DNA from 4 places in the Bacillus silvicola genome. Region 1 is predicted to be linked to each of the others. Evidence: riboswitches for the same ligand, from Rfam matches in the RefSeq annotation. Region 1 holds a riboswitch; each other region holds the start of a gene.
What was found. A riboswitch is a leader RNA that binds a small molecule or an ion and turns the genes downstream of it on or off. The one in region 1 is predicted to bind S-adenosylmethionine.

Region 1 (5,672 bases):
GAATTGCAACTCCGCTGGAGTTGTATTTAAAATGAGTTGCTTCAATTCTCCCTGTTGTTGCTTAGTTAAATACGGCTTTTTACCTGGGATTTGTTTGCGAGTAAGTAATCCTTCTAGTGCATGTTCTTTGAATTTTTTCACATAACGAGCAACGCTTTGACGATGCATACCAAGTATGGCCGCTACGTCCACCATTGTATATCCTTCCATTACCATTCGAACAGCTGTAATACGTCGTTGACGAGAAGTTTGTTTTTCTTTTTTCTCTAATTTTCGTAAATCTGATATTGTTAAAGGTTGTGATTTTTGTATTTTATGTGGCATAGCGTATCTTTCTCCCCTTATGCTTTTTACAAACATTATCGGGTATCCGGAAACGATTTATACATGATGATATTTTATAGTGGACTTATATAGTAACATCATTGCCAACACAATTTTTCGCTTCACTTGTTGCAAAAGTTAACAAAGTCGTTGCAGCAGGTCACGATGTTATTAATCTAGGACAAGGTAATCCAGATCAACCAACACCACAGCATATCGTAAAAGCTTTACAAGACGCTGCTGAAAAGGCCATTCATCATAAATACCCGCCATTTCGTGGACATGAAAGTTTAAAAGAAGCTGTGGCAACATTCTATAAACGTGAATACGGCGTAGAATTAAATCCAAAAACAGAAGTTGCTATTTTGTTTGGCGGAAAGGCTGGATTAGTAGAATTACCAATTTGTTTTACAAACCCTGGCGATACCATTCTCGTTCCAGATCCAGGATATCCAGATTATTTATCGGGAGTTGCTTTAGCAAAAGCACAATTTGAAACAATGCCGCTACTTGCAGAAAATAATTTTTTACCGGATTATACGAAAATTGATGACACTATCGCTGAGCGGGCAAAGTTAATGTTTTTAAATTACCCAAACAATCCTACTGGTGCTACTGCATCAAAAGATTTCTTTGATGAAACTATTCATTTTGCTAATGAACATAATATATTAGTCGTTCATGATTTCGCTTACGGTGCGATTGGATTCGATGGTCAAAAACCTGTTAGTTTCTTGCAAGCAGACGGCGCTAAAGATACAGGTATTGAAATTTACACTTTATCGAAAACTTTCAATATGGCTGGATGGCGTATTGCTTTTGCTGTGGGAAATGCAAGTGTCATTGAAACAATTAACTTATTACAAGATCATATGTATGTTAGTATTTTTGGTGCAGTTCAAGATGCTGCCCGTGAAGCACTATTAAGTTCACAGTCTTGCGTCGTAGACCTTGTAAATAGTTACGAATCTCGCAGAAACGCTCTTATTTCAGCTTGTCACTCAATTGGTTGGGATGTAGACATTCCAACAGGATCATTCTTTGCATGGCTTCCTGTACCAGAAGGTTATACATCTGAGCAATTTTCTGATATTTTACTAGAAAAAGCACACGTTGCAGTTGCCCCTGGTGTTGGATTTGGTGAACATGGCGAAGGGTATGTCCGTGTTGGCCTCTTACATACAGAAGATAGATTGCAAGAAGCCATTAATCGAATTGATAAATTAAATTTTTTCAAAAAGTCATTGACAACATGAAAAATATCTGACAAAATTCAGTTATCTTAAAAATTTAAACATTTCTAAATACTTCTTATCAAGAGCAGGTGGAGGGACGAGCCCGACGAAACCCGGCAACCGATCTACAATTGTAGACACGGTGCTAATTCTCGCAGCATTATGCTGACAGATAAGGAGCTGGTTGTAAAAAAACCTCTCCTTAGCTGAGAGGTTTTTTTATTTAACTAGGAGGTTTTAACAATGAGCGGAATTATAGCGACATATTTAATCCATGATGATTCACATAACTTAGAAAAAAAAGCTGAGCAAATTGCACTCGGTTTAACAATTGGATCTTGGACTCATTTGCCACACTTATTGCAAGAACAATTAAAACAGCATAAAGGCAACGTCATTCATGTTGAGGAATTAGCTGAACAAGAACATACCAATTCGTATTTACGTAAAAAAGTAAAACGCGGGATTATTAAAATTGAATATCCGTTATTAAACTTCAGTCCAGACTTACCAGCAATTTTAACAACTACATTCGGAAAGCTATCACTTGATGGCGAAGTGAAATTAATCGACTTAACTTTTTCAGACGAGCTAAAAAAGCATTTTCCTGGTCCAAAGTTCGGGATAGATGGTATTCGAAACCTACTACAAGTGCATGAGCGTCCTCTTTTAATGAGTATTTTTAAAGGAATGATTGGACGAAATATTGGGTATTTAAAAACGCAATTACGCGATCAAGCAATTGGTGGTGTAGATATTGTAAAAGATGATGAAATTTTATTCGAAAACTCATTAACACCACTTACAAAAAGAATTGAATCTGGGAAAGAAGTTTTACAATCCGTATATGAAACATACGGACATAAAACGTTATATGCCGTAAATTTAACAGGTCGAACTTTCGATTTAAAAGAAAATGCGAAACGCGCAGTGCAAGCCGGGGCTGATATTCTATTATTTAACGTATTTGCTTACGGACTAGATGTACTACAATCACTGGCAGAAGATAATGAAATCACAGTTCCTATTATGGCACACCCTGCTGTAAGTGGTGCTTACTCAGCATCCAAGTTATATGGAGTTTCCTCTCCACTATTACTCGGAAAACTATTACGTTATGCTGGCGCTGACTTTTCATTATTCCCATCTCCATATGGAAGTGTTGCACTAGAAAAAGAGGACGCTCTTGCTATCTCGAAATATTTAACTCAAGACGATCCATTTTTCAAGAAGAGTTTTTCTGTTCCGTCTGCTGGTATTCACCCTGGTTTCGTTCCCTTTATTTTACGAGATTTCGGTAAAGATGTTGTTATTAATGCTGGCGGTGGGATACATGGACATCCGAGTGGGGCGCAGGGCGGCGGTAAAGCTTTCCGTACTGCCATTGATGCTACTTTGCAAAATACACCACTTCATGAAGTAGATGACATAAATTTACATAGTGCACTACAAATATGGGGAAATCCCTCTCATGGGGTGAAATTATGAGTATTCAAGTATTTTGTGATTTCGATGGCACGATTACAAATAATGATAACATTATGTCCATTATGGAAAAATTCGCACCACCAGAAGCCGAAGAAGTAAAGAATAGAATTTTATCACAAGAGCTGTCTATTCAAGAAGGTGTTTCTCAATTATTTCAATTAATACCTACTAGTCTACACGATGATATGATTCAATTTTTAATAGAAACTGCTGAAATCCGTAGTGGTTTTCATGAATTTATACAATTTGTAAATGAAAATAACATTTCTTTTTACGTTATATCAGGTGGAATGGATTTCTTCGTCTATCCACTCTTACAAGGAATCATTCCAAAAGAGCAAATTTACTGTAATGAAACAGACTTTTCAAGTGAATTCATTACAGTTAAGTGGCCTCATCCTTGTGATCATCATTGTCAAAATCATTGCGGATTATGCAAATCATCTTTAATCCGTAAATTAAGTGATACGAATGACTTCCATATTGTGATTGGAGATTCAATTACTGATTTACAAGCTGCAAAACAAGCAGATAAAGTATTTGCCCGCGACTTCCTTATTACAAAGTGTGAAGAAAATCATATTGCTTATATACCGTTTGAAACATTTCATGATGTTCAAACTGAATTAAAACATTTGTTGGAGGTGAAATCATGAAACAACTTTTTCGTCAATGGTATGACTTAAGCGAGATAAAAAAAGAATTAACAACACGAAATTGGTTTCCAGCAACGAGTGGTAATATTTCTATAAAGGTTAGTCATGAGCCACTCACTTTTCTTATTACAGCAAGTGGTAAAGATAAAACAAAAACTACTCCTGATGATTTTCTATTAGTAGATCATCTAGGGGTTCCCGTATTAGAGACTGAATTACGCCCTTCAGCAGAAACAATATTGCATACACATATTTATAACAATACGAATGCCGGGTGTGTACTTCATGTTCATACAACTGATAATAATGTCATCACAAATTTATATAGTGATGCAGTCACCCTTCAAAATCAAGAAATTATTAAAGCTCTCGATATTTGGGAAGAAGGTGCAACAATTAACATTCCTATTATCGAAAACGATGCTCATATCCCAACGCTTGGAGAAAACTTCCGAAAGCATATACAAGGAGATTCGGGAGCAGTATTAATCCGTAACCATGGTATTACCGTATGGGGCCGAGATAGCTTTGATGCAAAGAAAAGATTAGAAGCTTATGAGTTTTTATTCCAATTTCATATAAAACTATTATCAATTCAAGGAGGCGTTTCTAATGGCGCAAATTCGTATTCATGAAGGAAATACTCGTATCGAAAATGAAGTGGAAGTATCTAAATTTCTACAAGAGGAAGGCGTTTTATATGAGAAATGGAACATTTTTAAGCTTCCTACTCATTTAAATAAAAATTATTCGTTAACAGATGAAAACAAGGCTGAAATATTAGCTGTGTTTTCAAAAGAAATTGCTGATGTTTCAGCGCGCCGAGGTTATAAAGCACACGATGTAATTTCACTTTCAAATAGCACACCTAACCTTGACGAATTATTAATTAATTTCCAAAAAGAACACCATCATACCGACGATGAAGTTCGCTTTATTGTCAGCGGTCATGGCATCTTCGCTATTGAAGGAAAAGATGGTCGATTCTTTGACGTTGAACTTGAGCCTGGTGATCTTATATCTGTACCTGAAAATGCAAGACATTATTTTACCTTACAAGATGATCGCCAAGTTGTAGCTATTCGTATTTTTGTTACAACAGAAGGTTGGGTTCCAATTTATTAAGGTAGCTAGTTGAATAAAAGATTGGAACCCCTTTTCCAATCTTTTATTCACTCTACATATATACATCCTCCTATGGAACAGGCTTATTTCATAACATTGAAGTAAGCCTGATTTTTTATTCACTAAAATAATTTGTCCCTTTCGTTTGTTCAAATCAAATACCTCAAATCACACTTCCACTTTATCAAGTACATTTCGGAACACTTTTTGAACATTTATTGAACTTTTTTGATTTTTTTCTGAAAATTCTGTTTTGCGTATGATATACTACAACTAATAATAAGGAAAAGAATATTGCAAGCAGAGGGGGATAATCATGAGTTTACTTATCGCACTTATACTAGGAGTTTCATGTGGAGCTATTCCTGTCATTTTAGGAGCTATTATGGAAGAATTAGAAGTTGGTGTTTTAGGTTTTGTTGCATCTTGTGTAAGCGCTTTATTTTTCGGTTTGTACGGTGCTATTCCTGTTGCTATCCTGTGCGCATTTTATATAGTACGCCATGCTCGCGCGAAACAGTTTGGTCCTAATCACATTGCACAAGTTATTCCATTCCCAATTGAACGATGCCGCCGCGCTTCCAACCTATAAATTATCCAACTTAAATATTATGCCTGCCTAAATAAATAAAAAGTCCTCAAATGAGGACTTTTTATTTATTTTCTTCTAGAAATTGAAACAATTCTTGCAAATGAAGTGCATCTTCATTATAGCTAACGGATACGTGACATGTCCCTTCAATCTCAGCATGCATATAAAGGGCAATTCCATCTCGATCATATTTCAATGCCAAATAAAACTCCATTTCCTCTAACATCTTTTTTGAAGTTCGGATAACATAAT
Region 2 (5,672 bases), 900 kb from region 1:
GTGTTAGCTCATAGTAATGCGGCAGTTGACGTATTAATGAGTGAAGTAACGAAGCAAATTGAGAAGAAAAAGAAATGGACACCTGGTGAAATCGTTCGTTACGGTTATAGTCAACATGAGCATATACGAAATCATGAAACATTACTAGCATCGAAGTTGGTTGAAACGACGAACGGATCTTGGGGAGAAGAAAGACTTTATTTAGAAGAGACACGACAAGATCTTCGTGAAAAGATTTTATCATATAAAGCGACTTCTGCTGATAAGAAGCGTATACAAGAGATAGAAAGTGATCTTCGAAAGCAAAAAGCGAAAATTAAAGAAGTAGAAAAAGAATATATTGAAAATGCGAAAGTAATCGGTGCGACTTTATCAAAATGTGCAATTGATGCGCTTATTTATGATCGCACATTTGATTTAGTTGTCGTAGATGAAGTAAGTATGGCCTATGTCCCGCAAATTGCATTAGCAGCTTCACTTGGAAAACGTATCGTCGTTTGCGGTGACTTTTTACAGTTACCTCCGATCGCAATGGCGAACCATGAACTCGTTCGAAAATGGCTCGGCGAAGATATGTTTTATCATGCCGGGATTGTTGATACTGTAAATAAATCAGAAGCACATCCCAACCTTTTTATGTTGCAGGAACAAAGACGTATGCATGCAGACATATCGAAGTTTACGAACTCATTTATTTATAAAAATAGAGTGTACGATCATCCATCTGTTTCAGAGCGTAAAGAACTTGCGCAACTACAACCGTTCGCAAATGAAGCGAGTGTTTTATTTGATACGAGCTTAATGGGAGCATTTTCGTTAAAAGATGCTGCTTCTGGTTCGCGTTTTAATATTATGTCTGGTTTAGTGGCAATGCAAATGATGCTAATTGGACTGTTAGACGGTGTTCAATCAATTGGTGTAGTTACACCGTACCGAGCACAGTCCCGCTTTTTATCAACATGTATTAGAGAAATGTTACAGAGAACGAAATATCAAAACATACCAGTATTAGCGGCAACAGTTCATAAGTTTCAAGGTTCTGAAAGAGATATGATGATCTTTGATACGGTTGATAGTTATCCGCAGGAACGTCCTGGTGTGTTATTCTTTGATCATAAAAACCATCGCCTCGTCAATGTAGCAGTAACGAGAGCGAGAGGGAAATTCATTCAATTATCGGATTGCCATTATATGCGTAAAAACCTTTCGAGAAAACAAGCGTTATCACAATTAACTGCACATATAGAACGTCACGGTGATGTGTATGATCGAACGACATCAAGACAATTGTGGGAGCGAAAAATTTCGAAACGTTTACGCTGGTTTATGGAAATGAATCTTGAAGAGCCGAAAGGGTTATTAAAAGATATTCTAGCGGCAAAACGAAAAATTATCATTTCACTTCCAAGTACAAGACAAGTGGATAAACGAGTATGGCAAGCGTTAATGCGTACAAATGCGCAAATAACAGTGTATAGTGACGGACCAGTTCCATTAAAAAATGTAAAGTTACAAAGGCAAAACAAAGCGTTCCCGTTTATAGTAATTGATGATGAAATCTTTTGGGCAGGGGCACCTCTCACATCTCAAATGATGTTTGAAGGTAGTACGGAATTTCCGTACATATGTGCAAGACTGCAAGCACCGGAGACAATTGGTGTATTAAAAGGATTTTTAGATATTCGGTAAATTCGGATAGGAATTCCTTGACTTTTATTCGGAATGAATTTAGAATGAAAATAATTTAATATAATTTTATGAAAATTCTTATCACGAGAGGTTGAGGGACTGGCCCTATGACACCTCGGCAGCGGATTCTTTATGAATACTGTGCCAATTCCAGCAAGGTAACTTGAAAGATAAGAAAGAAGCTCATTTTGAATGTATATTTCAAAGCCTCTTTCTATCTTTTAGAAAGAGGCTTTTTTACGTGAAAATAAAAGGAGGAAGAAAAATGGGAGCGACAGGAGTAACGTCACAAAGAAAAACGATTGAAGAGAGTATAGAAAGAAATAAGGAAAAGTACATAGAAACAAGTCATGATATTCATGCGAATCCGGAGATTGGTAACCAAGAGTTTTACGCATCAAGAATGTTAAGTTTATTACTAGGTAGTGCAGGATTCCAACTGCAGCACAATATAGCGGGACATGAAACAGGTTTTATCGCACGAAAAAGTTCAGGAAAACAAGGGCCAGTTATCGCATTTTTAGCTGAGTATGATGCTTTACCGGGGCTCGGTCATGCGTGTGGTCACAATTTAATTGGCACAATTAGTGTTGCAGCAGCAATTGCTTTATCAGAAACACTTGAAGAAATCGGCGGAGAAGTTGTCGTGTTTGGAACACCAGCAGAGGAAGGCGGACCAAATGGTAGCGCAAAATCGAGTTATGTAAAAGCTGGTTTATTTAATAATATTGATGCAGCACTTATGATCCATCCAAGCGGAAAAACAGCAACAACAAGTCCCTCACTAGCAGTCGATCCACTTGATTTTCATTTTTACGGTAAAACAGCTCATGCAGCAGCCTCACCAGAAGAAGGGATTAACGCATTAGATGCGATTATCCAGCTGTATAACAGTATTAACGCACTTCGCCAACAATTGCCGTCAGATGTGAGAATTCATGGTGTTATTACAGAGGGCGGAAAAGCACCTAACATTATTCCTGACTACGCCGCAGCAAGGTTCTTCATTCGTGCAGCAACGCGAAAAAGATGTGCGGAAGTAACAGAAAAAGTAAAAAATATCGCACAAGGAGCAGCGTTAGCAACAGGTACGAAAGTGAAAATTCATCAATTCCAAAATGAAATCGATGAATTACTCGTAACAAAAACATTTAATGACGTCGTAGCCGAAGAACTAGAACTACAAGGTGAAGACGTAAATCGTAAAGAAAGAATTGGAATCGGCTCAACAGACGCAGGAAACGTAAGCCAAGTCGTACCGACAATACATCCATACATTAAAATCGGACCAGATGATTTAATTGCACATACGAATGAATTTAGAGAAGCAGCACGTTCAGAACTCGGAGATAAAGCGCTAATTACATCCGCAAAAGCACTTGCAAATACGGCGTATCGATTAATTACGGAAGAAGGGCTGTTAGAGAAGGTGAAGGAAGAGTTTAAGGAAGCGCAGAGGAATCAGGGATAAGGGGAATTTATTCAACGAGGAATCTAATTAATAAGCAGAAATGTAAAAAAGAACATTGGAAAATCAATGTTCTTTTTTGTTTACTAATCATTGATTTTGTTGGTTTCTCTCATAAAGGAAAAACTTTTACTGTTATCGGGGGATAATACGTATCCCTTTATTAGAACGACAATTTCTCCTCAAACTCACTCTTTAAAACAATTAAAGGAGACGATAATCCGAATTGCATTAAAGAGTCTAAAAATGCAGCGAGAGAATCCATCGAATCGCTCATGACCTTCATCATATAATTAAATTCCCCGCTAATTCGATATAAATCTGTTACTTCAGGAGCGGCATTACAATATTGGATAAAATCAGAGCATTGGCTCGTTTTAAACATGATGAATGCTTGAATGTTTTTATTAATTTTGGAAGGCTCAAATTTTGTTCGATAAGCTGCTATAACTCCTTGATCTTCAAGTTTATTAATACGCTCTTTTACAGCAGGCTGCGTCATGGATATAATTCGTCCTATTTCTGAAACAGAAATTCTCGCATTTTCATACAACAAGTTCATAATTTTATGGTCAACTTCATCTAATTTTACTGCATTTTGCATTGTGTAGCCTCCTCTTTTTGTTTTCTAAAGTAAATCACAAATTATAACTATAATATCATAAGTTAACGAACTTAATTACCTATAAATCTATATTTAAAATTATTGGTTTTTAAATGAAAATGTAAGTATAGGATTTATCCTGCTATTTGCCGGGCAGTAAAACTCCCACCTCAAAATTCAGCTGGAGCAAAGAGGTTAGGTGGGAGAGCGACTGCCCGTAAAAGCCCGATTGGTGAGGGCTGATTAAAGTTTCACTTTATCAAACGGAAATTTAGGAAGGATGGGAAAAATGAAGAATCTTGATGGGAAAGTAGCGTTAGTAAACGGGGCGAGTCGCGGTATTGGTCGTGCGATTGCGATGAGATTGGCAAACGACGGTGCATTAGTTGCGATTCACTACGGCCGAAATAAGGAAGCTGCAGATGAAACGATTAGTGAGATTGAATCTAATGGAGGAAAGGCGCTCTTAATTGAAGCAGATTTCAATTCAATTGATGGTGTCAAAAATCTAGTAGAACAATTAAAGAATGAATTACAAATAAGAGTTGGTACATCAGAGATTGATATTTTAGTAAACAATGCAGGGATAGGTACACAAGGAACGATTGAAAATACGACAGAAGAAGTTTTTGATGAAATTATGTCTGTAAATATTAAAGCACCGTTCTTCTTAATTCAGCAAACATTACCGTTACTACGAGCAGAGGGACGCATTATTAACATTTCATCAGCTGAAGTACGACTTGGTTTTACAGGCTCAATTGCATACGGTTTAAGTAAAGGGGCATTAAATACGATGACACTTCCTCTAGCTAAGCATCTTGGAGAAAGAGGTATAACAGTGAATGCAATTATGCCTGGATATACGAAGACAGATATTAATGCGAAATTGCTAGATGATCCTGAAATACGAAGTTTTGCTACGAACTCATCTGTGTTTGGACGAATAGGGCAAGTTGAAGATATCGCAGATGCAGTAGCATTCCTTGCTTCTTCTGATAGCCGCTGGGTAACGGGGCAGATTTTAGATGTTTCTGGAGGGTTTTGTTTATAGGGGCACTACTCTATAACGATCAAATTAAAATTAAAAACAGTTATAGAGACTCCATTCTTCGGAAATATTTTAACTATTAAGTTGTAAAAAGAACCGTAGTTTTTCATTTTTGAAAAGGCTATGGTCCTTTTTAGTTGTAGCAAAGTTATGGTGCGAGGAAGCTTTTTGTAAATCAAAAAAAATTGATTAATCAGTTGCATAAAGAACTAATCAGCGTATATACTATAAACATCAAAAAAAATTGATGAAGGGAGAGTGAACTAAAATGGCACAAGATTTTCAGCTCTATGAGAAAAAATTTAAAGCGTTGGCGGATCAGAAGCGTTTAGAGATTATGTATGAACTTTGTCAGCGAGGTCAGACTTGTGTATGTGATTTAACAGAGATTTTTGAAATGACGCAATCTAAGTTGTCCTATCATTTGAAGATTTTATTAGATGCAGGTTTAATTGTAAAAGAAACAAAAGGTACGTGGAGTTATTATGATTTAAATGATGCGGAAGTGAATAATTTATTATCAGAAGAATTGTGCTGTATCTTTAGAAAAACAGGAAAAGGTAGTTGTTGTTAAAATTTTGCGCTATTAATCAAAAAAAATTGATTAATAATATATAAAGAGGAGGAATAAGGTATGAAATATGTTCACGTCGGTATAAACGTTACGAATTTAGAGAAGTCTATTGAATTTTATGAAAAGGTATTCGGTGTATCACCAGTTAAGGTGAAAATGGATTATGCAAAATTTTTATTAGAGACACCAGGACTTAATTTCACGCTGAACGTGCGAGATGAAGTGAATGGAAATCAGGTAAATCATTTTGGTTTTCAAGTGGATACAGCTGAAGAAATCATATTAC
Region 3 (5,672 bases), on a different contig from region 1:
CTAACGGATAAAGGGAATTTTCAACGATAAATTCAGCATCAGAAGTTTTACCTTGTCCCGTTTGATGATAGAAGTTATCGAAATAAAAACTATCTTTAATAAACTCATTTAAAAATGGAGTAATCTCTTTTCCATTTATTTTTTTATTAATAACAAAACTTTGTGTAGATTCCATTGAAATTAAAATTACATTTTTACCTTTTGCAGCTCCAAATAAGTTTTTATCAACTTGTTTATCTTTTGAGTCTGTATAGTTTTTAATTTCAGAGAAACCGTCTCCACTTGCAAATACACGCTCAGCTGAAGACTTAGATTGAAGTGTAATATCAAATAGATGATATGTGTATAGACCTAAATTTTTCACGACAGTTTGACGATCAAATGAGCGTGAGAACATTTGTGGTTTATATATAACTGAAACAACAATTTGTAGTGCTAGTAATACTGTTACACCGCTAAAGAAAGTTCGCTTCTCAGAGCGAGAAAGTGGTGTTTTATCACCAAATGATGGAAATTTACGCGAAATAAACATTAAAATAATTGCGTCTGCAAATAAAAGTAATGTTTTATACGTAAAGAGTTCTTTTATACTCGTCCCTAAGTCAGCCATATTATTTGTTTGGAATAAAACAGGGAAAGTAACAAAATCGTTATAGAACCCGTAAAACATTGCATTTCCAAATAAAATAAATGACAGTATAAAACTAATTACAATAATAATTCGGTTTCGGTACTTAGATGCAAGTAAAGCGAAACCAAAAAATAAAAGTAACGAAGCTAGTGGGTTAATAAAAAGCATAAATTCTTCAAAGAAGTTATCAATTCTAATATCAAATGCTAGCTTGTACACAATATATGTTTTTATCCATAATAAAACGACTGCAACTAGTGCAAATCGCAGTTTTGGAAACAGATTTTGTAGCATAATATACTCCTCTCCTAAAAGCATGACAGTTCTTGTGAGCCGGTTTGATTAGCGCCTCATTTTATATATACGAACAGTCCTTTATTATTATGTTTATTATACTATGAGTATCATTATACGAAAATAAAAGAGAGTTGTGGGCTTTTTTATAATAATTGAGTAGAAAAAGGGCAGTGGGAGACAATAAAACGGAGTTTCTATGTATGATAATTATCGTGCGCAGAAAGAATCGAGTAATAAAACGGAGGTTATAATGCGAAAATTATTATATTTTATAGTATGCAGTAGTGTTATACTTTTTGCTTCACCGAGTGTGTCGGTAGCACAATATGATGCACCTCTTATGGAAGATGCCCTTTATTCTGTTTTATTTCCGAAAATAAATAAAGCAATTGAAAAACAATATGGGAGCTTGAAGCCTTATCAATGTCCTAAAATTATTAGTTTAAAAAAAGTGTATAGTGGTACATATTTATTTCAAGCGAGTATTGAAGTAACGAAGTATGAACGTGTTGCTGGGAAAATTGCTCCACCATTTGAGAAGGTAACGATTACATTTAATAACGAAGAGGGCGAATGGGAAGTGACAAAGGTTTCAGTAAAGCGCTTACCAAATGATACAAAATTAAACTGTAAAAAAACAATATAAAAAATTGTTTGACAAATAAAATGGTCCTTTGGTATTGTTAATAGCAACAATTAGATGTTTGAAAATTAAATAGACTTACCTCATCTACTCTCAAAGGTAGAGGCCGCGATAGGAAAGAGTAAGCTATGGGAGATTTAATGGAATCTGTGATCATAGGTTGAAAGGGACTATTGCCGAAATATAAGAATAACCATCTTATTCATATATTGGGACTGCATTGAATAAATGTAGTACTGTCATAAGATTTATTTTATGGAGAGCTATTTGGAGATGTTGATGCGGTTTCTTATTTTGAGAAGATAACAACTCGTTTATTTTTTCAATATATATTTTTCCTAATAAGAAACGCGTGTGAACATTGTTCCGCGCGTTTTTTGTCTATCTAAAAGCGTGCTGCAATGAATAGAAGATTGGGGTTATGAGTTTTAGAGGAAATAAGGGAGGAATTTAAATGTATTTACACGGCACAAGCCGAATCAATGGGCAAGGACACTTAGAAATTGGTGGGTGCGATACGACGCAGCTAGCAAAACAATACGGAACACCACTTTATGTATACGATGAAGAGTCTATTCGAGGAAAGTGCCGCGCGTTTCATCGTGCTTTTAAAGAAAGTGGTTTCTCTTATCAAGTAGCATATGCAAGCAAGGCGTTCTTGTGCATGGAGATGTGCCGAGTAGCTCGTGAAGAGAATATGTCTTTAGACGTTGTTTCTGGAGGAGAATTATATACTGCGCTTCAAGCAGGATTTCCGGCATCGCGCATTCATTTTCACGGAAATAATAAAACAGCAGAAGAAATAATTATGGCTCTTCAGGCGAATATCGGTTGTTTTGTAGTAGATAATTTCTTAGAATTAGAAATTTTACATGATTTAGCAGTGCAACATGGAAAGTTTGTGAACATATTAATCCGTGTAACGCCAGGAGTAGAGGCACATACACACGAATATATAACAACAGGCCAAGAGGATTCGAAATTTGGATTTGGTGTTTCAAATGGTCAAGCGATGCAAGCGATTGAGCTAGCTTTGCAAAAATCAAATTATAATATGCTAGGAATTCACTCGCACATCGGATCACAAATATTCGAAACGGCTGGTTTTGTTCGAGCAATTGAAGTACTACGTCAATTTTTAGAAGAAGTGAGAGAGCGAACAAACTATGTAGTGAAAGTATTGAATGTAGGCGGAGGTTTCGGTATACGTTATACGGAGTCTGATACACCGTTAACACTTGAAACGTATGTGGAGGCTGTAACAAGTACGATAAGAGAGCAGTTTACAGTATGTGAATACCCGCTTCCAGAAATATGGATTGAACCAGGTCGTAGTATCGTAGGTGATGCGGGAACAACAATTTATACAGTTGGAGCGGTGAAAGAGATTCCTGGTATTCGGAAATATGTTTCAGTCGATGGTGGGATGACAGATAATTTAAGACCGGCTCTATATGGAGCGCGTTATGAGGCGATGTTGGCGAATCGAGGGAATCTTGAGAATGAGGAACTCGTTTCGATTGCTGGGAAATGCTGTGAAAGTGGAGATATGCTGATTTGGGATATTAACTTACCGCAAGTTGCTTCTTCTGATTTACTAGCAATTTCTTGTACGGGGGCATATGGGTACTCGATGGCGAATAATTATAATCGTATTCGTAGACCAGCTGTCGTCTTTGCAAAAGGCGGAACATCACAAATTGTTGTAGAGCGTGAAACATATGAAAATATTATTGGGAACGATCGCATACGTATTAAAGAACTTGTTTAAATAGGAAAAAGGAGTTGTTCGGATGGGCAATTCCTTTTTTATAAAATAAAATAATTAAAATATATCGGAAAACTAGGATTGAAAAAAATCAGAATTGTGATAAAATACAAATACAAAGCTTATCAAGAGAAGCGGAGGGAACTGGCCCGGCGAAGCTCGGCAACCTGCTTATAGAAAGCAAGGTGCTAAATCCAGCAAAATGGAATCCATTTTGAAAGATAAGGTAAAATATATTACCGAACAGTCTTTTCGAAATGGGAAAGATTTTTTTTATGAATAAAAAGGGGGGCTGTTCGCGTGAGTGTACGGGAACATTTTGATGAAGTATCTGAGAAAATTCAAGCGATGCTTGCTGATATGAAATATGGTTCCATTACAATTGTTGTGCAAGATGGAAAAGTGATTCAATTAGAAAAAAGTGAAAAAGTACGTTTAAAGTAAAAAGCGCTGACTAGAAAAACTAGAGGCGGTTTTAACCTATTTTATTAGGTTAAAACCGTCTTTTTGCTTTTACAGGGGGAAAAAACATGTTGACGTATGAAACGTGGGAAGAAAATAGTGTTTCATTTTCCGAAGAAGATGAAACGAAAGGCGCGCTATCAGTATTAAGTTGGGCTTATAACGAATATAAAGATGAAATTGTATATGCATGTAGCTTTGGGGTAGAAGGTATGGTTTTGCTGCACCTTATAAACCAAGTAAATCCATCCGCTAAAGTTGTATTTTTGGATACAAATGTACATTTTCGAGAAACGTATGAATTAATTCAAAAGGTGCGGGAACGATTTCCTTCATTAAATATTATAGAAAAACAGCCGGAATTTACACTTGATGAACAAGCGAAGTTGCATGGTGAGAAATTATGGGAGAGTAATCCGAATCTTTGTTGTAAAATTAGAAAAATTTTACCGTTAGAAAAATCATTAGCGGCGGAAAAAGCGTGGATATCGGGCTTAAGGAGGGAACAATCAGAAACGCGTAAGCATACAAAGTTTATAAATCAAGATCATCGCTTTCAATCTATTAAAGTTTGTCCACTCATTCATTGGACGTGGAAAGAAGTGTGGCGATATGTATACAAACATAGCTTGCCGTATAACCCATTGCATGATGTTGGATATCCAAGTATTGGATGTGAGAAGTGTACGTTACCTGTAGGAGAGGGTGGCGATTCGAGAGATGGTAGATGGGCCGGGAAAGTGAAAACAGAATGTGGTCTTCATTACCAATAAGATGAATTTGAAAATAAAGCTAAGAGAGGATATAGAAAATGAGTACAAGAAACGAATTAATAAATCGTATAGACGAGACATACGACGTATCACAAATTGAAAAAGAAATCAAATTAGACAACATTGCGTTAAGTGATTTAGAGCTATTAGCGACAGGGGGATATAGCCCACTAACTGGCTTTTTAGGAAAGAAAGATTATGATTCGGTCGTAGAAACGATTCGTTTAGCAAATGGTAGCGTATGGAGTATACCGATTACATTACCGGTAACAGAAGATGTAGCAGAGAGACTGAAAGTTGGAGAGGAAGTAAAGCTTGTCAGCGATGGAAATATATATGGTGTTATTCAAATAGAAGATATTTTTGTACCAGATAAAGAAAAAGAAGCGTTACTTGTATATAAAACGACGGATGAGGCTCATCCAGGAGTGAAAAAATTATATGAACGACCAAACGTTTACGTCGGAGGAGCTATTATTCTTACAAAACGCTTTGAAAATAATCAATTTCCTTCTTATCATTTAGACCCAATTGAAACGAGAGAAGAATTTAAAAAGCGTGGTTGGAAAACAGTAGTTGGATTTCAAACGAGAAACCCGGTACATCGTGCCCATGAGTACATTCAAAAGTCTGCTCTTGAAATTGTAGATGGTCTCTTTTTGAATCCGCTTGTTGGGGAAACGAAATCAGATGATATTCCTGCTGATGTAAGGATGGAAAGTTATGAAGTATTACTTCATAACTATTACCCTAAAAATCGTGTCTTTTTAGGCGTATTTCCTGCAGCAATGCGTTACGCAGGACCAAGGGAAGCGATATTTCATGCACTAGTAAGAAAGAATTTTGGTTGCACCCACTTTATTGTAGGGCGTGATCATGCTGGGGTAGGGGACTATTACGGAACATATGAAGCGCAGGAAATCTTTACGAATTTTACAGTAGAAGAGTTAGGGATTACGCCGTTATTTTTTGAACATAGTTTTTACTGCACTAAATGTGAAGCGATGGCTTCAACGAAAACATGTCCGCATGGAAAAGAAGACCATGTTATTTTATCGGGTACGAAAGTAAGAGAACTATTAAGAAACGGTGAGATTC
Region 4 (5,672 bases), on a different contig from region 1:
AATAAAATTAGCAATATACGAAAATCAAAAAATAAAAAAGTAAGTGTCATACAAAATATAAATATAGATAATTTAATTGCACCATCCATACGATAAAAATACGTATTATGCATATTCCTCCCTCCTATTAGCCTCAATATAGAGTTTCACAAATGTTTCTGGAGTTGGAATTCCGCTTAATTTAGCTAGTTTTATTAATGAAATCTCCCGTAGATTAGCTCTTTGTAACATTTCTTGATCCCCTAAAACAGCAGATACAGTATTGTCCGCAATAATTTTCCCTTCATGCAGAACTACCGCTCGATCTGCATATTCTAAAGCAAGATTCATATCGTGTGTGATAATAATAAAGGATATGCCCCTTCCAGCCAATTTTCTAATAAACGACATAAACTGTTTGTAATGGTAATAATCTTGTCCAGCTGTCGGTTCATCTAATACAATAATTTTTGGGTTTGTTATAAGTACAGATGCAATAGTAAGCCTCTTTTTTTGTCCATAGCTTAATGCCTGAATTGGCCAGTTACGAAATGGATATAATCCACAAATTCTTAAAGCTTTTTCGACTCTTGTCTCAATCTCATCTTTAGAAACCTTTTTTAATTTTAATGAATATGAAACCTCTTCTAAAACAGTAGGCTGTGTAATCATTTGATTTGGATTTTGCATAACGTAAGAAATAACTTCCCCGCGTTTACGAATAGACCAAGAATTAATATTTTCTCCATCGAATGTTATTCTCCCATTCTTTGTTTTATTTATTCCTATAAGAGTATGAGCTAATGTCGATTTCCCTGCTCCATTATGACCCAATAACGCTACTATTTCTCCCTCTCCTATTGAAAGGTTGATATCTTCTAAGGCTGTATGTTTGTTATTGTACGTAAATGATAAATTTTCTATCTTGCATAAAGCTTTTTTAATATATTTATTTTTTGATGAAACTTGCTTCTGCATCCAGTTTTTTAATAGGCTATGAACGCCTGCATTACGAAGATTTTCAATTGGAAATACCCTAACATTATTACTGTCAAAATTTAATTTCTTTAGCGCCTCTATATAAATAGGTTCTCTTAGTCCGATATTTGGTAATATATTAGAATTTAAAATACTATCCGGTGAACCAATGGCAATAACTTCTCCCTCGTCTATTAAAATAATTTTATCTAAATCAAGGTTTAAAATTTCTTCTATTCGATGTTCAATAATTACAATTGTTTTATTATATTTCTCATGTATATTTTTAATAAGTTCTATTGTATTCAAACTACATGCAGGATCCAAATTAGCTAACGGTTCATCAAATAATAATATATCTGTATTTGTCGTTAGCAGACCTGCAAGAGAGACTGTCTGTTTTTGGCCTCCTGATAATTCATGTGGACTTTGTGTATGAAAGTCCTGCATGCTTACCTTGTTTAAAGAATCCGTAACAATCTTTCTCATTTCTATTTGATTTACACAATCGTTTTCTAATGCAAATGCTACATCCTCTTCGACAGTAAGACCTATAAATTGTGAATCTTGATCTTGTAATATTGTCCCTACGTGTTTACTCTGTTCAAAAACACTACCTTTTCTCGGGTCCTTTCCAGCTATTAAAATGTTACCGGTACTTATCCCTTCGTAAGAAAATGGGATTAGCCCATTTATACAATGCGCTAATGTTGACTTACCTGAACCACTTCGTCCAGCGATAAGTACCTTTTCCCCAGGATATATTTGAAATGTAATATTTTTTAAAGTAGGCTGCATGGCATGCCTATATTGAAAGGTAAATTGTTCAAAAGAAATAATTGGTTGCATGTATTCATCCCTACTTTTCAATTTTTAAATGTGTATGTTTCTTATTTGATTTCGCTAATCCGATCGTGATTGGTAAGCCAAGAACTAAAAATACGATAACGTCTGCAATTGTTGCGCCTAGTACTTGTATAACTATTTTGTCAAACGGTTCTCCCATCCCAATAATATCGAATGCTCCAGCAAATATAATAGCAATGACAATACCAATTAACCCTGCAATTGCAAAATAAGAAATATCACGGTTATTATACGTTCCATGTTTTACACTAAAACCAACTCTTTTTTGTATGAGTCCCATTGCAAAACCAATAATACCTGAACTAATAACCCATCCCCACCAAATACCCCAACCAGCGATCGTATCTGTAACGGTATGACCGATGAGTCCTATTAAAAGTCCTGCTACCGGGCCAAATAACGCTCCAAAAACTGTTAAAATAGCCAATGCGGGTTTAATAAATGTATTCGGTGCGATAGAAAATCCCCAAAGCCCTAATACCCCGTATAAAGCTGCTCCAATTCCAATAGCTACTACTAGCTTTGTCGTTAATTTGTTCATTACAATTCCCCTCTCGTATTATTCAACTTTTAATACTCTATATTTCTTTTGAAAATAAATTATGCATCGACACTTCCTTTCTATACAACAAAAAATGACCTCTTAAATAAGAGGTCATTTTCTTTCACGTACAAGAATCCCCTTATCTTTCAAAAGACACATAATGTCCTCTGCGGAATTAGCACCTTCCTATGTAATTACATAGGGGTTGCTGAGGCTTCATAGGGCCGTTCCCTCTACCTCTCTGGATAAGTATTAATTTGTAATTCGTATTATGGCACTAAGAAAGATAAATTTCAACACTTTTCTAATTATTTTTATTTTTTATTAAATAGTGCATTCAAATCATTGTATTCTTATCGGAATTATGAAATAATAAATTCAAAATTGTTACAGGGGGGAATGTATGATGAAAGTAATTGGTTTAATTGGTGGGTTAAGCTGGGAATCTACATCACTATACTATAAACATATTAATACTCTAACACTCTCTCAATACGATCAAAATGCGAAGCTAGTTTTATATAGTATGGATTTTGGAGAAGTAACTACTTTATTACAAAACCATCAATATGAAGAAGTGAAAAACAAATTAGTCACAGTTGCTAAAAAGGTTGAAAAGTCCGGGGCGGAATGTTTACTAATGTGTTCAAATACGGTCCATTTATTTGCTGAGGAAGTAGAACAAGCAATATCAATCCCACTTCTTCATATCGGTGATGTAAGTGCTAAAGAAATGGTAGAACAGAATATAAAACGTATCGGACTATTAGGAACAAAACAAACGATGGAACAAGATTTCTATACATCAAGACTAGCAAAATATAACATTGAGACAATTATCCCAAATGACGAAGAAAGAACTTTTATCCATCACGTCATATTAAACGAATTAAGTAGAGGCATTATTTCAGGAACTTCAAGAGAGAAACTAATACAAATTACCAATTCATTAATTCAAAACGGTGCGGAAGGTATATTACTAGGCTGTACTGAAATACCATTGCTTATTTCCCAAAATGACCTTACTGTTCCTGTTTTTGATACTGCTTTTTTACATGCAAATACTGCTGTACAATTTGCTGGATAATAATATAAAAGCATAAAGGTAGATCCTCTATGCTTTTATATTGTCCGAACTATTTATTTAAAAGAGCATCAATAACTGCAATGGCTCTTTTGGAACCGCCACACTCTAAAAAACTTTCATTCAGTTTTCGAATGCCATGTTTATACTTTTTATTTGAAAGAACATCTGTTACCGCCTCTTTTAAAGTTTGCACATTAACATGCTCTTTCAATAATCTATGTGCTGCCTCAAGCTCAGTTAATCTTTGCGCTATCATAGGTTGATCTTTATCATGTGGTATTATCACAAATGGGACATTGTAATAAATTGCATCGTGCACACTATTCATTCCACCATGTGTAATAAAAACATCTGCTTCACTTAATATTTCTGATTGAGGTACGTAAGGGGCTATAATAAAGTTGTCTGGTGCTTGCTTAATTTTTGAAATATCATTTCTATCACCGATCGCCATTACTACAATCCCTTCGAAATTTGAAAAAGCATCAATACAAGTATTAAAAAATGGTTCGAGCCCTTCAAGAAGTGTTCCCATTGAAATATAAATAACTTTCTTTTTTGAAAGCAATTCAAGTGGAAACTTTGCATTTGTTTTGCGCTTTATAATACTCGGTCCAATAAAAACATTGTTTTCTCCGAACGAATCGCTATTAGGTTGAAAATAACGACTTGTATACACGAGACTAATATCTCCCTTATTATGCATAAATTGAAGATTATTTTTGGGCTTTACTCCAAATTCATGTTCCATTTGATACAGTAACTTTTCAGAGAGTTCATCGGGTTGGAATTGTATTTCTGCATTTGGATGAAAAGGCAAGGTTTCCAATAATTCTGGTGGAATTAAAAATATAGGAGAGGAAACTATGCCTGGAACTTGTAAATATTCCTTTACTAACTCTCCGGCACCAAATATATCATAAACTACGAAATCAAAATTTATGCTTTTACATAATTCTTTCGTAATTTCTAATATATATAAAGAAGTTTGAACATGTACATGAAAGAAAGATTTTAATCCATATGAAGTTTCATTATCAATAGAAATCTCCTTTAATAAATCCGGATGAGTATGTACAATAGCCCCCAAAACTTCAAGCCTTTCCTTAAAGTTTTCCGTTGTAATATAGTGTACGTTATCTCCTCTTTCAGTAAAGGCCTTTACTAAACTTAATGTAGGATTTACATGTCCCTCTGCAGGAAAATTAATTATTAAAATATTCAACACGTATTTCTCACTCCTTACAATTCAATGTTCTTATTAATCGTACTGTTATTATTACAAGCAATCTTCCTCTAATAGTCCCAATATGCTTACTACTTTAGGTTGATAAATAATTATCAGTCATCGGAAAAGGCATCTACATAAGTAGATGCCTAACTGTGATAAGGAGTGTTCTGTGAGGTTAGGATAAGCTTTTCTGCTTGTCCTATGCTATCAATATATGAATTATTTTATAAAACGTGAATAGTTAATAGAATTATTTTAACCATTTTATTTGATCAAATGGATAATATACCATTTTCACTTTACCTATTACATGTGACTCATCGATAAGTCCAAGTGTATTCCTACTATCTTTACTATGATTTCGATTATCACCTAATACAAATAATTTATGCGAGGGAACTTTCATTTCTCTAAAGTTTGAAAAATGATTTGATACTTGTGACATATCTAACTGTATATACAACTCATCTCGCTTTTTACCGTTAATATATACCACATCGTTTCTTAATTGTATGTTATCCCCTGGTAATCCAATAATTCGTTTCACGTAGTATGTAGGCTCGTCTTCTTTTTTTATTATTACAACATCACCATGATGAAAAGAAGAAAAATAAACACTAGCCTTATTAACTAGTATGCGATTATTTTCATTCAAAGTAGGTTGCATCGAAATTCCCTCTACCATACAAAATAAAAATGACTTATTAATAATAATAATTCCTATTATAATTAAAATATAGCTACATATTTTTCTCCAATCTTTTAGAATCAATTGCTTCATATATACCTCATTTCTAATCTATTCGTATGTAAAAACGTCTCTAGTTCATATAAATGCCAGAGACGTTTCGTATATTTTAATTCTCCTTAGAGTCATCTATTTTTGGTGCTTCGCCAGTTAATCGCTTATTTTTTAAATCAAAATAAGCATCTAAAACTTCTTTTCCAATATCAGAGTTAATACCAGACTTATCATTTATAACCCA

Region 2: another riboswitch for S-adenosylmethionine. It lies ahead of ACP6L7_RS12420 (M20 family metallopeptidase); the one in region 1 lies ahead of mtnW (2,3-diketo-5-methylthiopentyl-1-phosphate enolase).
Region 3: another riboswitch for S-adenosylmethionine. It lies ahead of ACP6L7_RS05115 (YezD family protein); the one in region 1 lies ahead of mtnW (2,3-diketo-5-methylthiopentyl-1-phosphate enolase).
Region 4: another riboswitch for S-adenosylmethionine. It lies ahead of ACP6L7_RS08925 (ECF-type riboflavin transporter substrate-binding protein); the one in region 1 lies ahead of mtnW (2,3-diketo-5-methylthiopentyl-1-phosphate enolase).

The regions. Positions count from the first base shown of each region.
Region 1 is NZ_JBNGVC010000012.1:1,004,445-1,010,116, forward strand. It holds gene ACP6L7_RS17040 (helix-turn-helix domain-containing protein) at 1-324, opposite strand, end outside; gene ACP6L7_RS17045 (pyridoxal phosphate-dependent aminotransferase) at 414-1,580, shown strand; SAM riboswitch class I at 1,633-1,738, shown strand; gene mtnW (2,3-diketo-5-methylthiopentyl-1-phosphate enolase) at 1,803-3,047, shown strand; gene mtnX (2-hydroxy-3-keto-5-methylthiopentenyl-1-phosphate phosphatase) at 3,044-3,703, shown strand; gene ACP6L7_RS17060 (methylthioribulose 1-phosphate dehydratase) at 3,700-4,338, shown strand; gene ACP6L7_RS17065 (1,2-dihydroxy-3-keto-5-methylthiopentene dioxygenase) at 4,316-4,828, shown strand; gene ACP6L7_RS17070 (hypothetical protein) at 5,145-5,420, shown strand; gene ACP6L7_RS17075 (DUF3909 family protein) at 5,482-5,672, opposite strand, start outside.
Region 2 is NZ_JBNGVC010000012.1:103,630-109,301, reverse strand. It holds gene ACP6L7_RS12425 (AAA domain-containing protein) at 1-1,689, shown strand, start outside; SAM riboswitch class I at 1,765-1,866, shown strand; gene ACP6L7_RS12420 (M20 family metallopeptidase) at 1,955-3,160, shown strand; gene ACP6L7_RS12415 (Lrp/AsnC family transcriptional regulator) at 3,321-3,761, opposite strand; gene ACP6L7_RS12410 (SDR family oxidoreductase) at 4,051-4,815, shown strand; gene arsR (arsenical resistance operon transcriptional regulator ArsR) at 5,081-5,386, shown strand; gene ACP6L7_RS12400 (ArsI/CadI family heavy metal resistance metalloenzyme) at 5,447-5,672, shown strand, end outside.
Region 3 is NZ_JBNGVC010000001.1:970,588-976,259, reverse strand. It holds gene ACP6L7_RS05130 (LTA synthase family protein) at 1-925, opposite strand, end outside; gene ACP6L7_RS05125 (DUF3888 domain-containing protein) at 1,179-1,574, shown strand; lysine riboswitch at 1,664-1,845, shown strand; gene lysA (diaminopimelate decarboxylase) at 2,026-3,342, shown strand; SAM riboswitch class I at 3,459-3,567, shown strand; gene ACP6L7_RS05115 (YezD family protein) at 3,640-3,783, shown strand; gene ACP6L7_RS05110 (phosphoadenylyl-sulfate reductase) at 3,870-4,574, shown strand; gene sat (sulfate adenylyltransferase) at 4,613-5,672, shown strand, end outside.
Region 4 is NZ_JBNGVC010000002.1:353,549-359,220, reverse strand. It holds gene ACP6L7_RS08935 (energy-coupling factor transporter transmembrane component T family protein) at 1-113, opposite strand, end outside; gene ACP6L7_RS08930 (ABC transporter ATP-binding protein) at 106-1,806, opposite strand; gene ACP6L7_RS08925 (ECF-type riboflavin transporter substrate-binding protein) at 1,817-2,365, opposite strand; SAM riboswitch class I at 2,505-2,620, opposite strand; gene ACP6L7_RS08920 (aspartate/glutamate racemase family protein) at 2,772-3,455, shown strand; gene ACP6L7_RS08915 (macrolide family glycosyltransferase) at 3,505-4,683, opposite strand; gene lepB (signal peptidase I) at 4,937-5,467, opposite strand; gene ACP6L7_RS08905 (peptidoglycan D,D-transpeptidase FtsI family protein) at 5,544-5,672, opposite strand, start outside.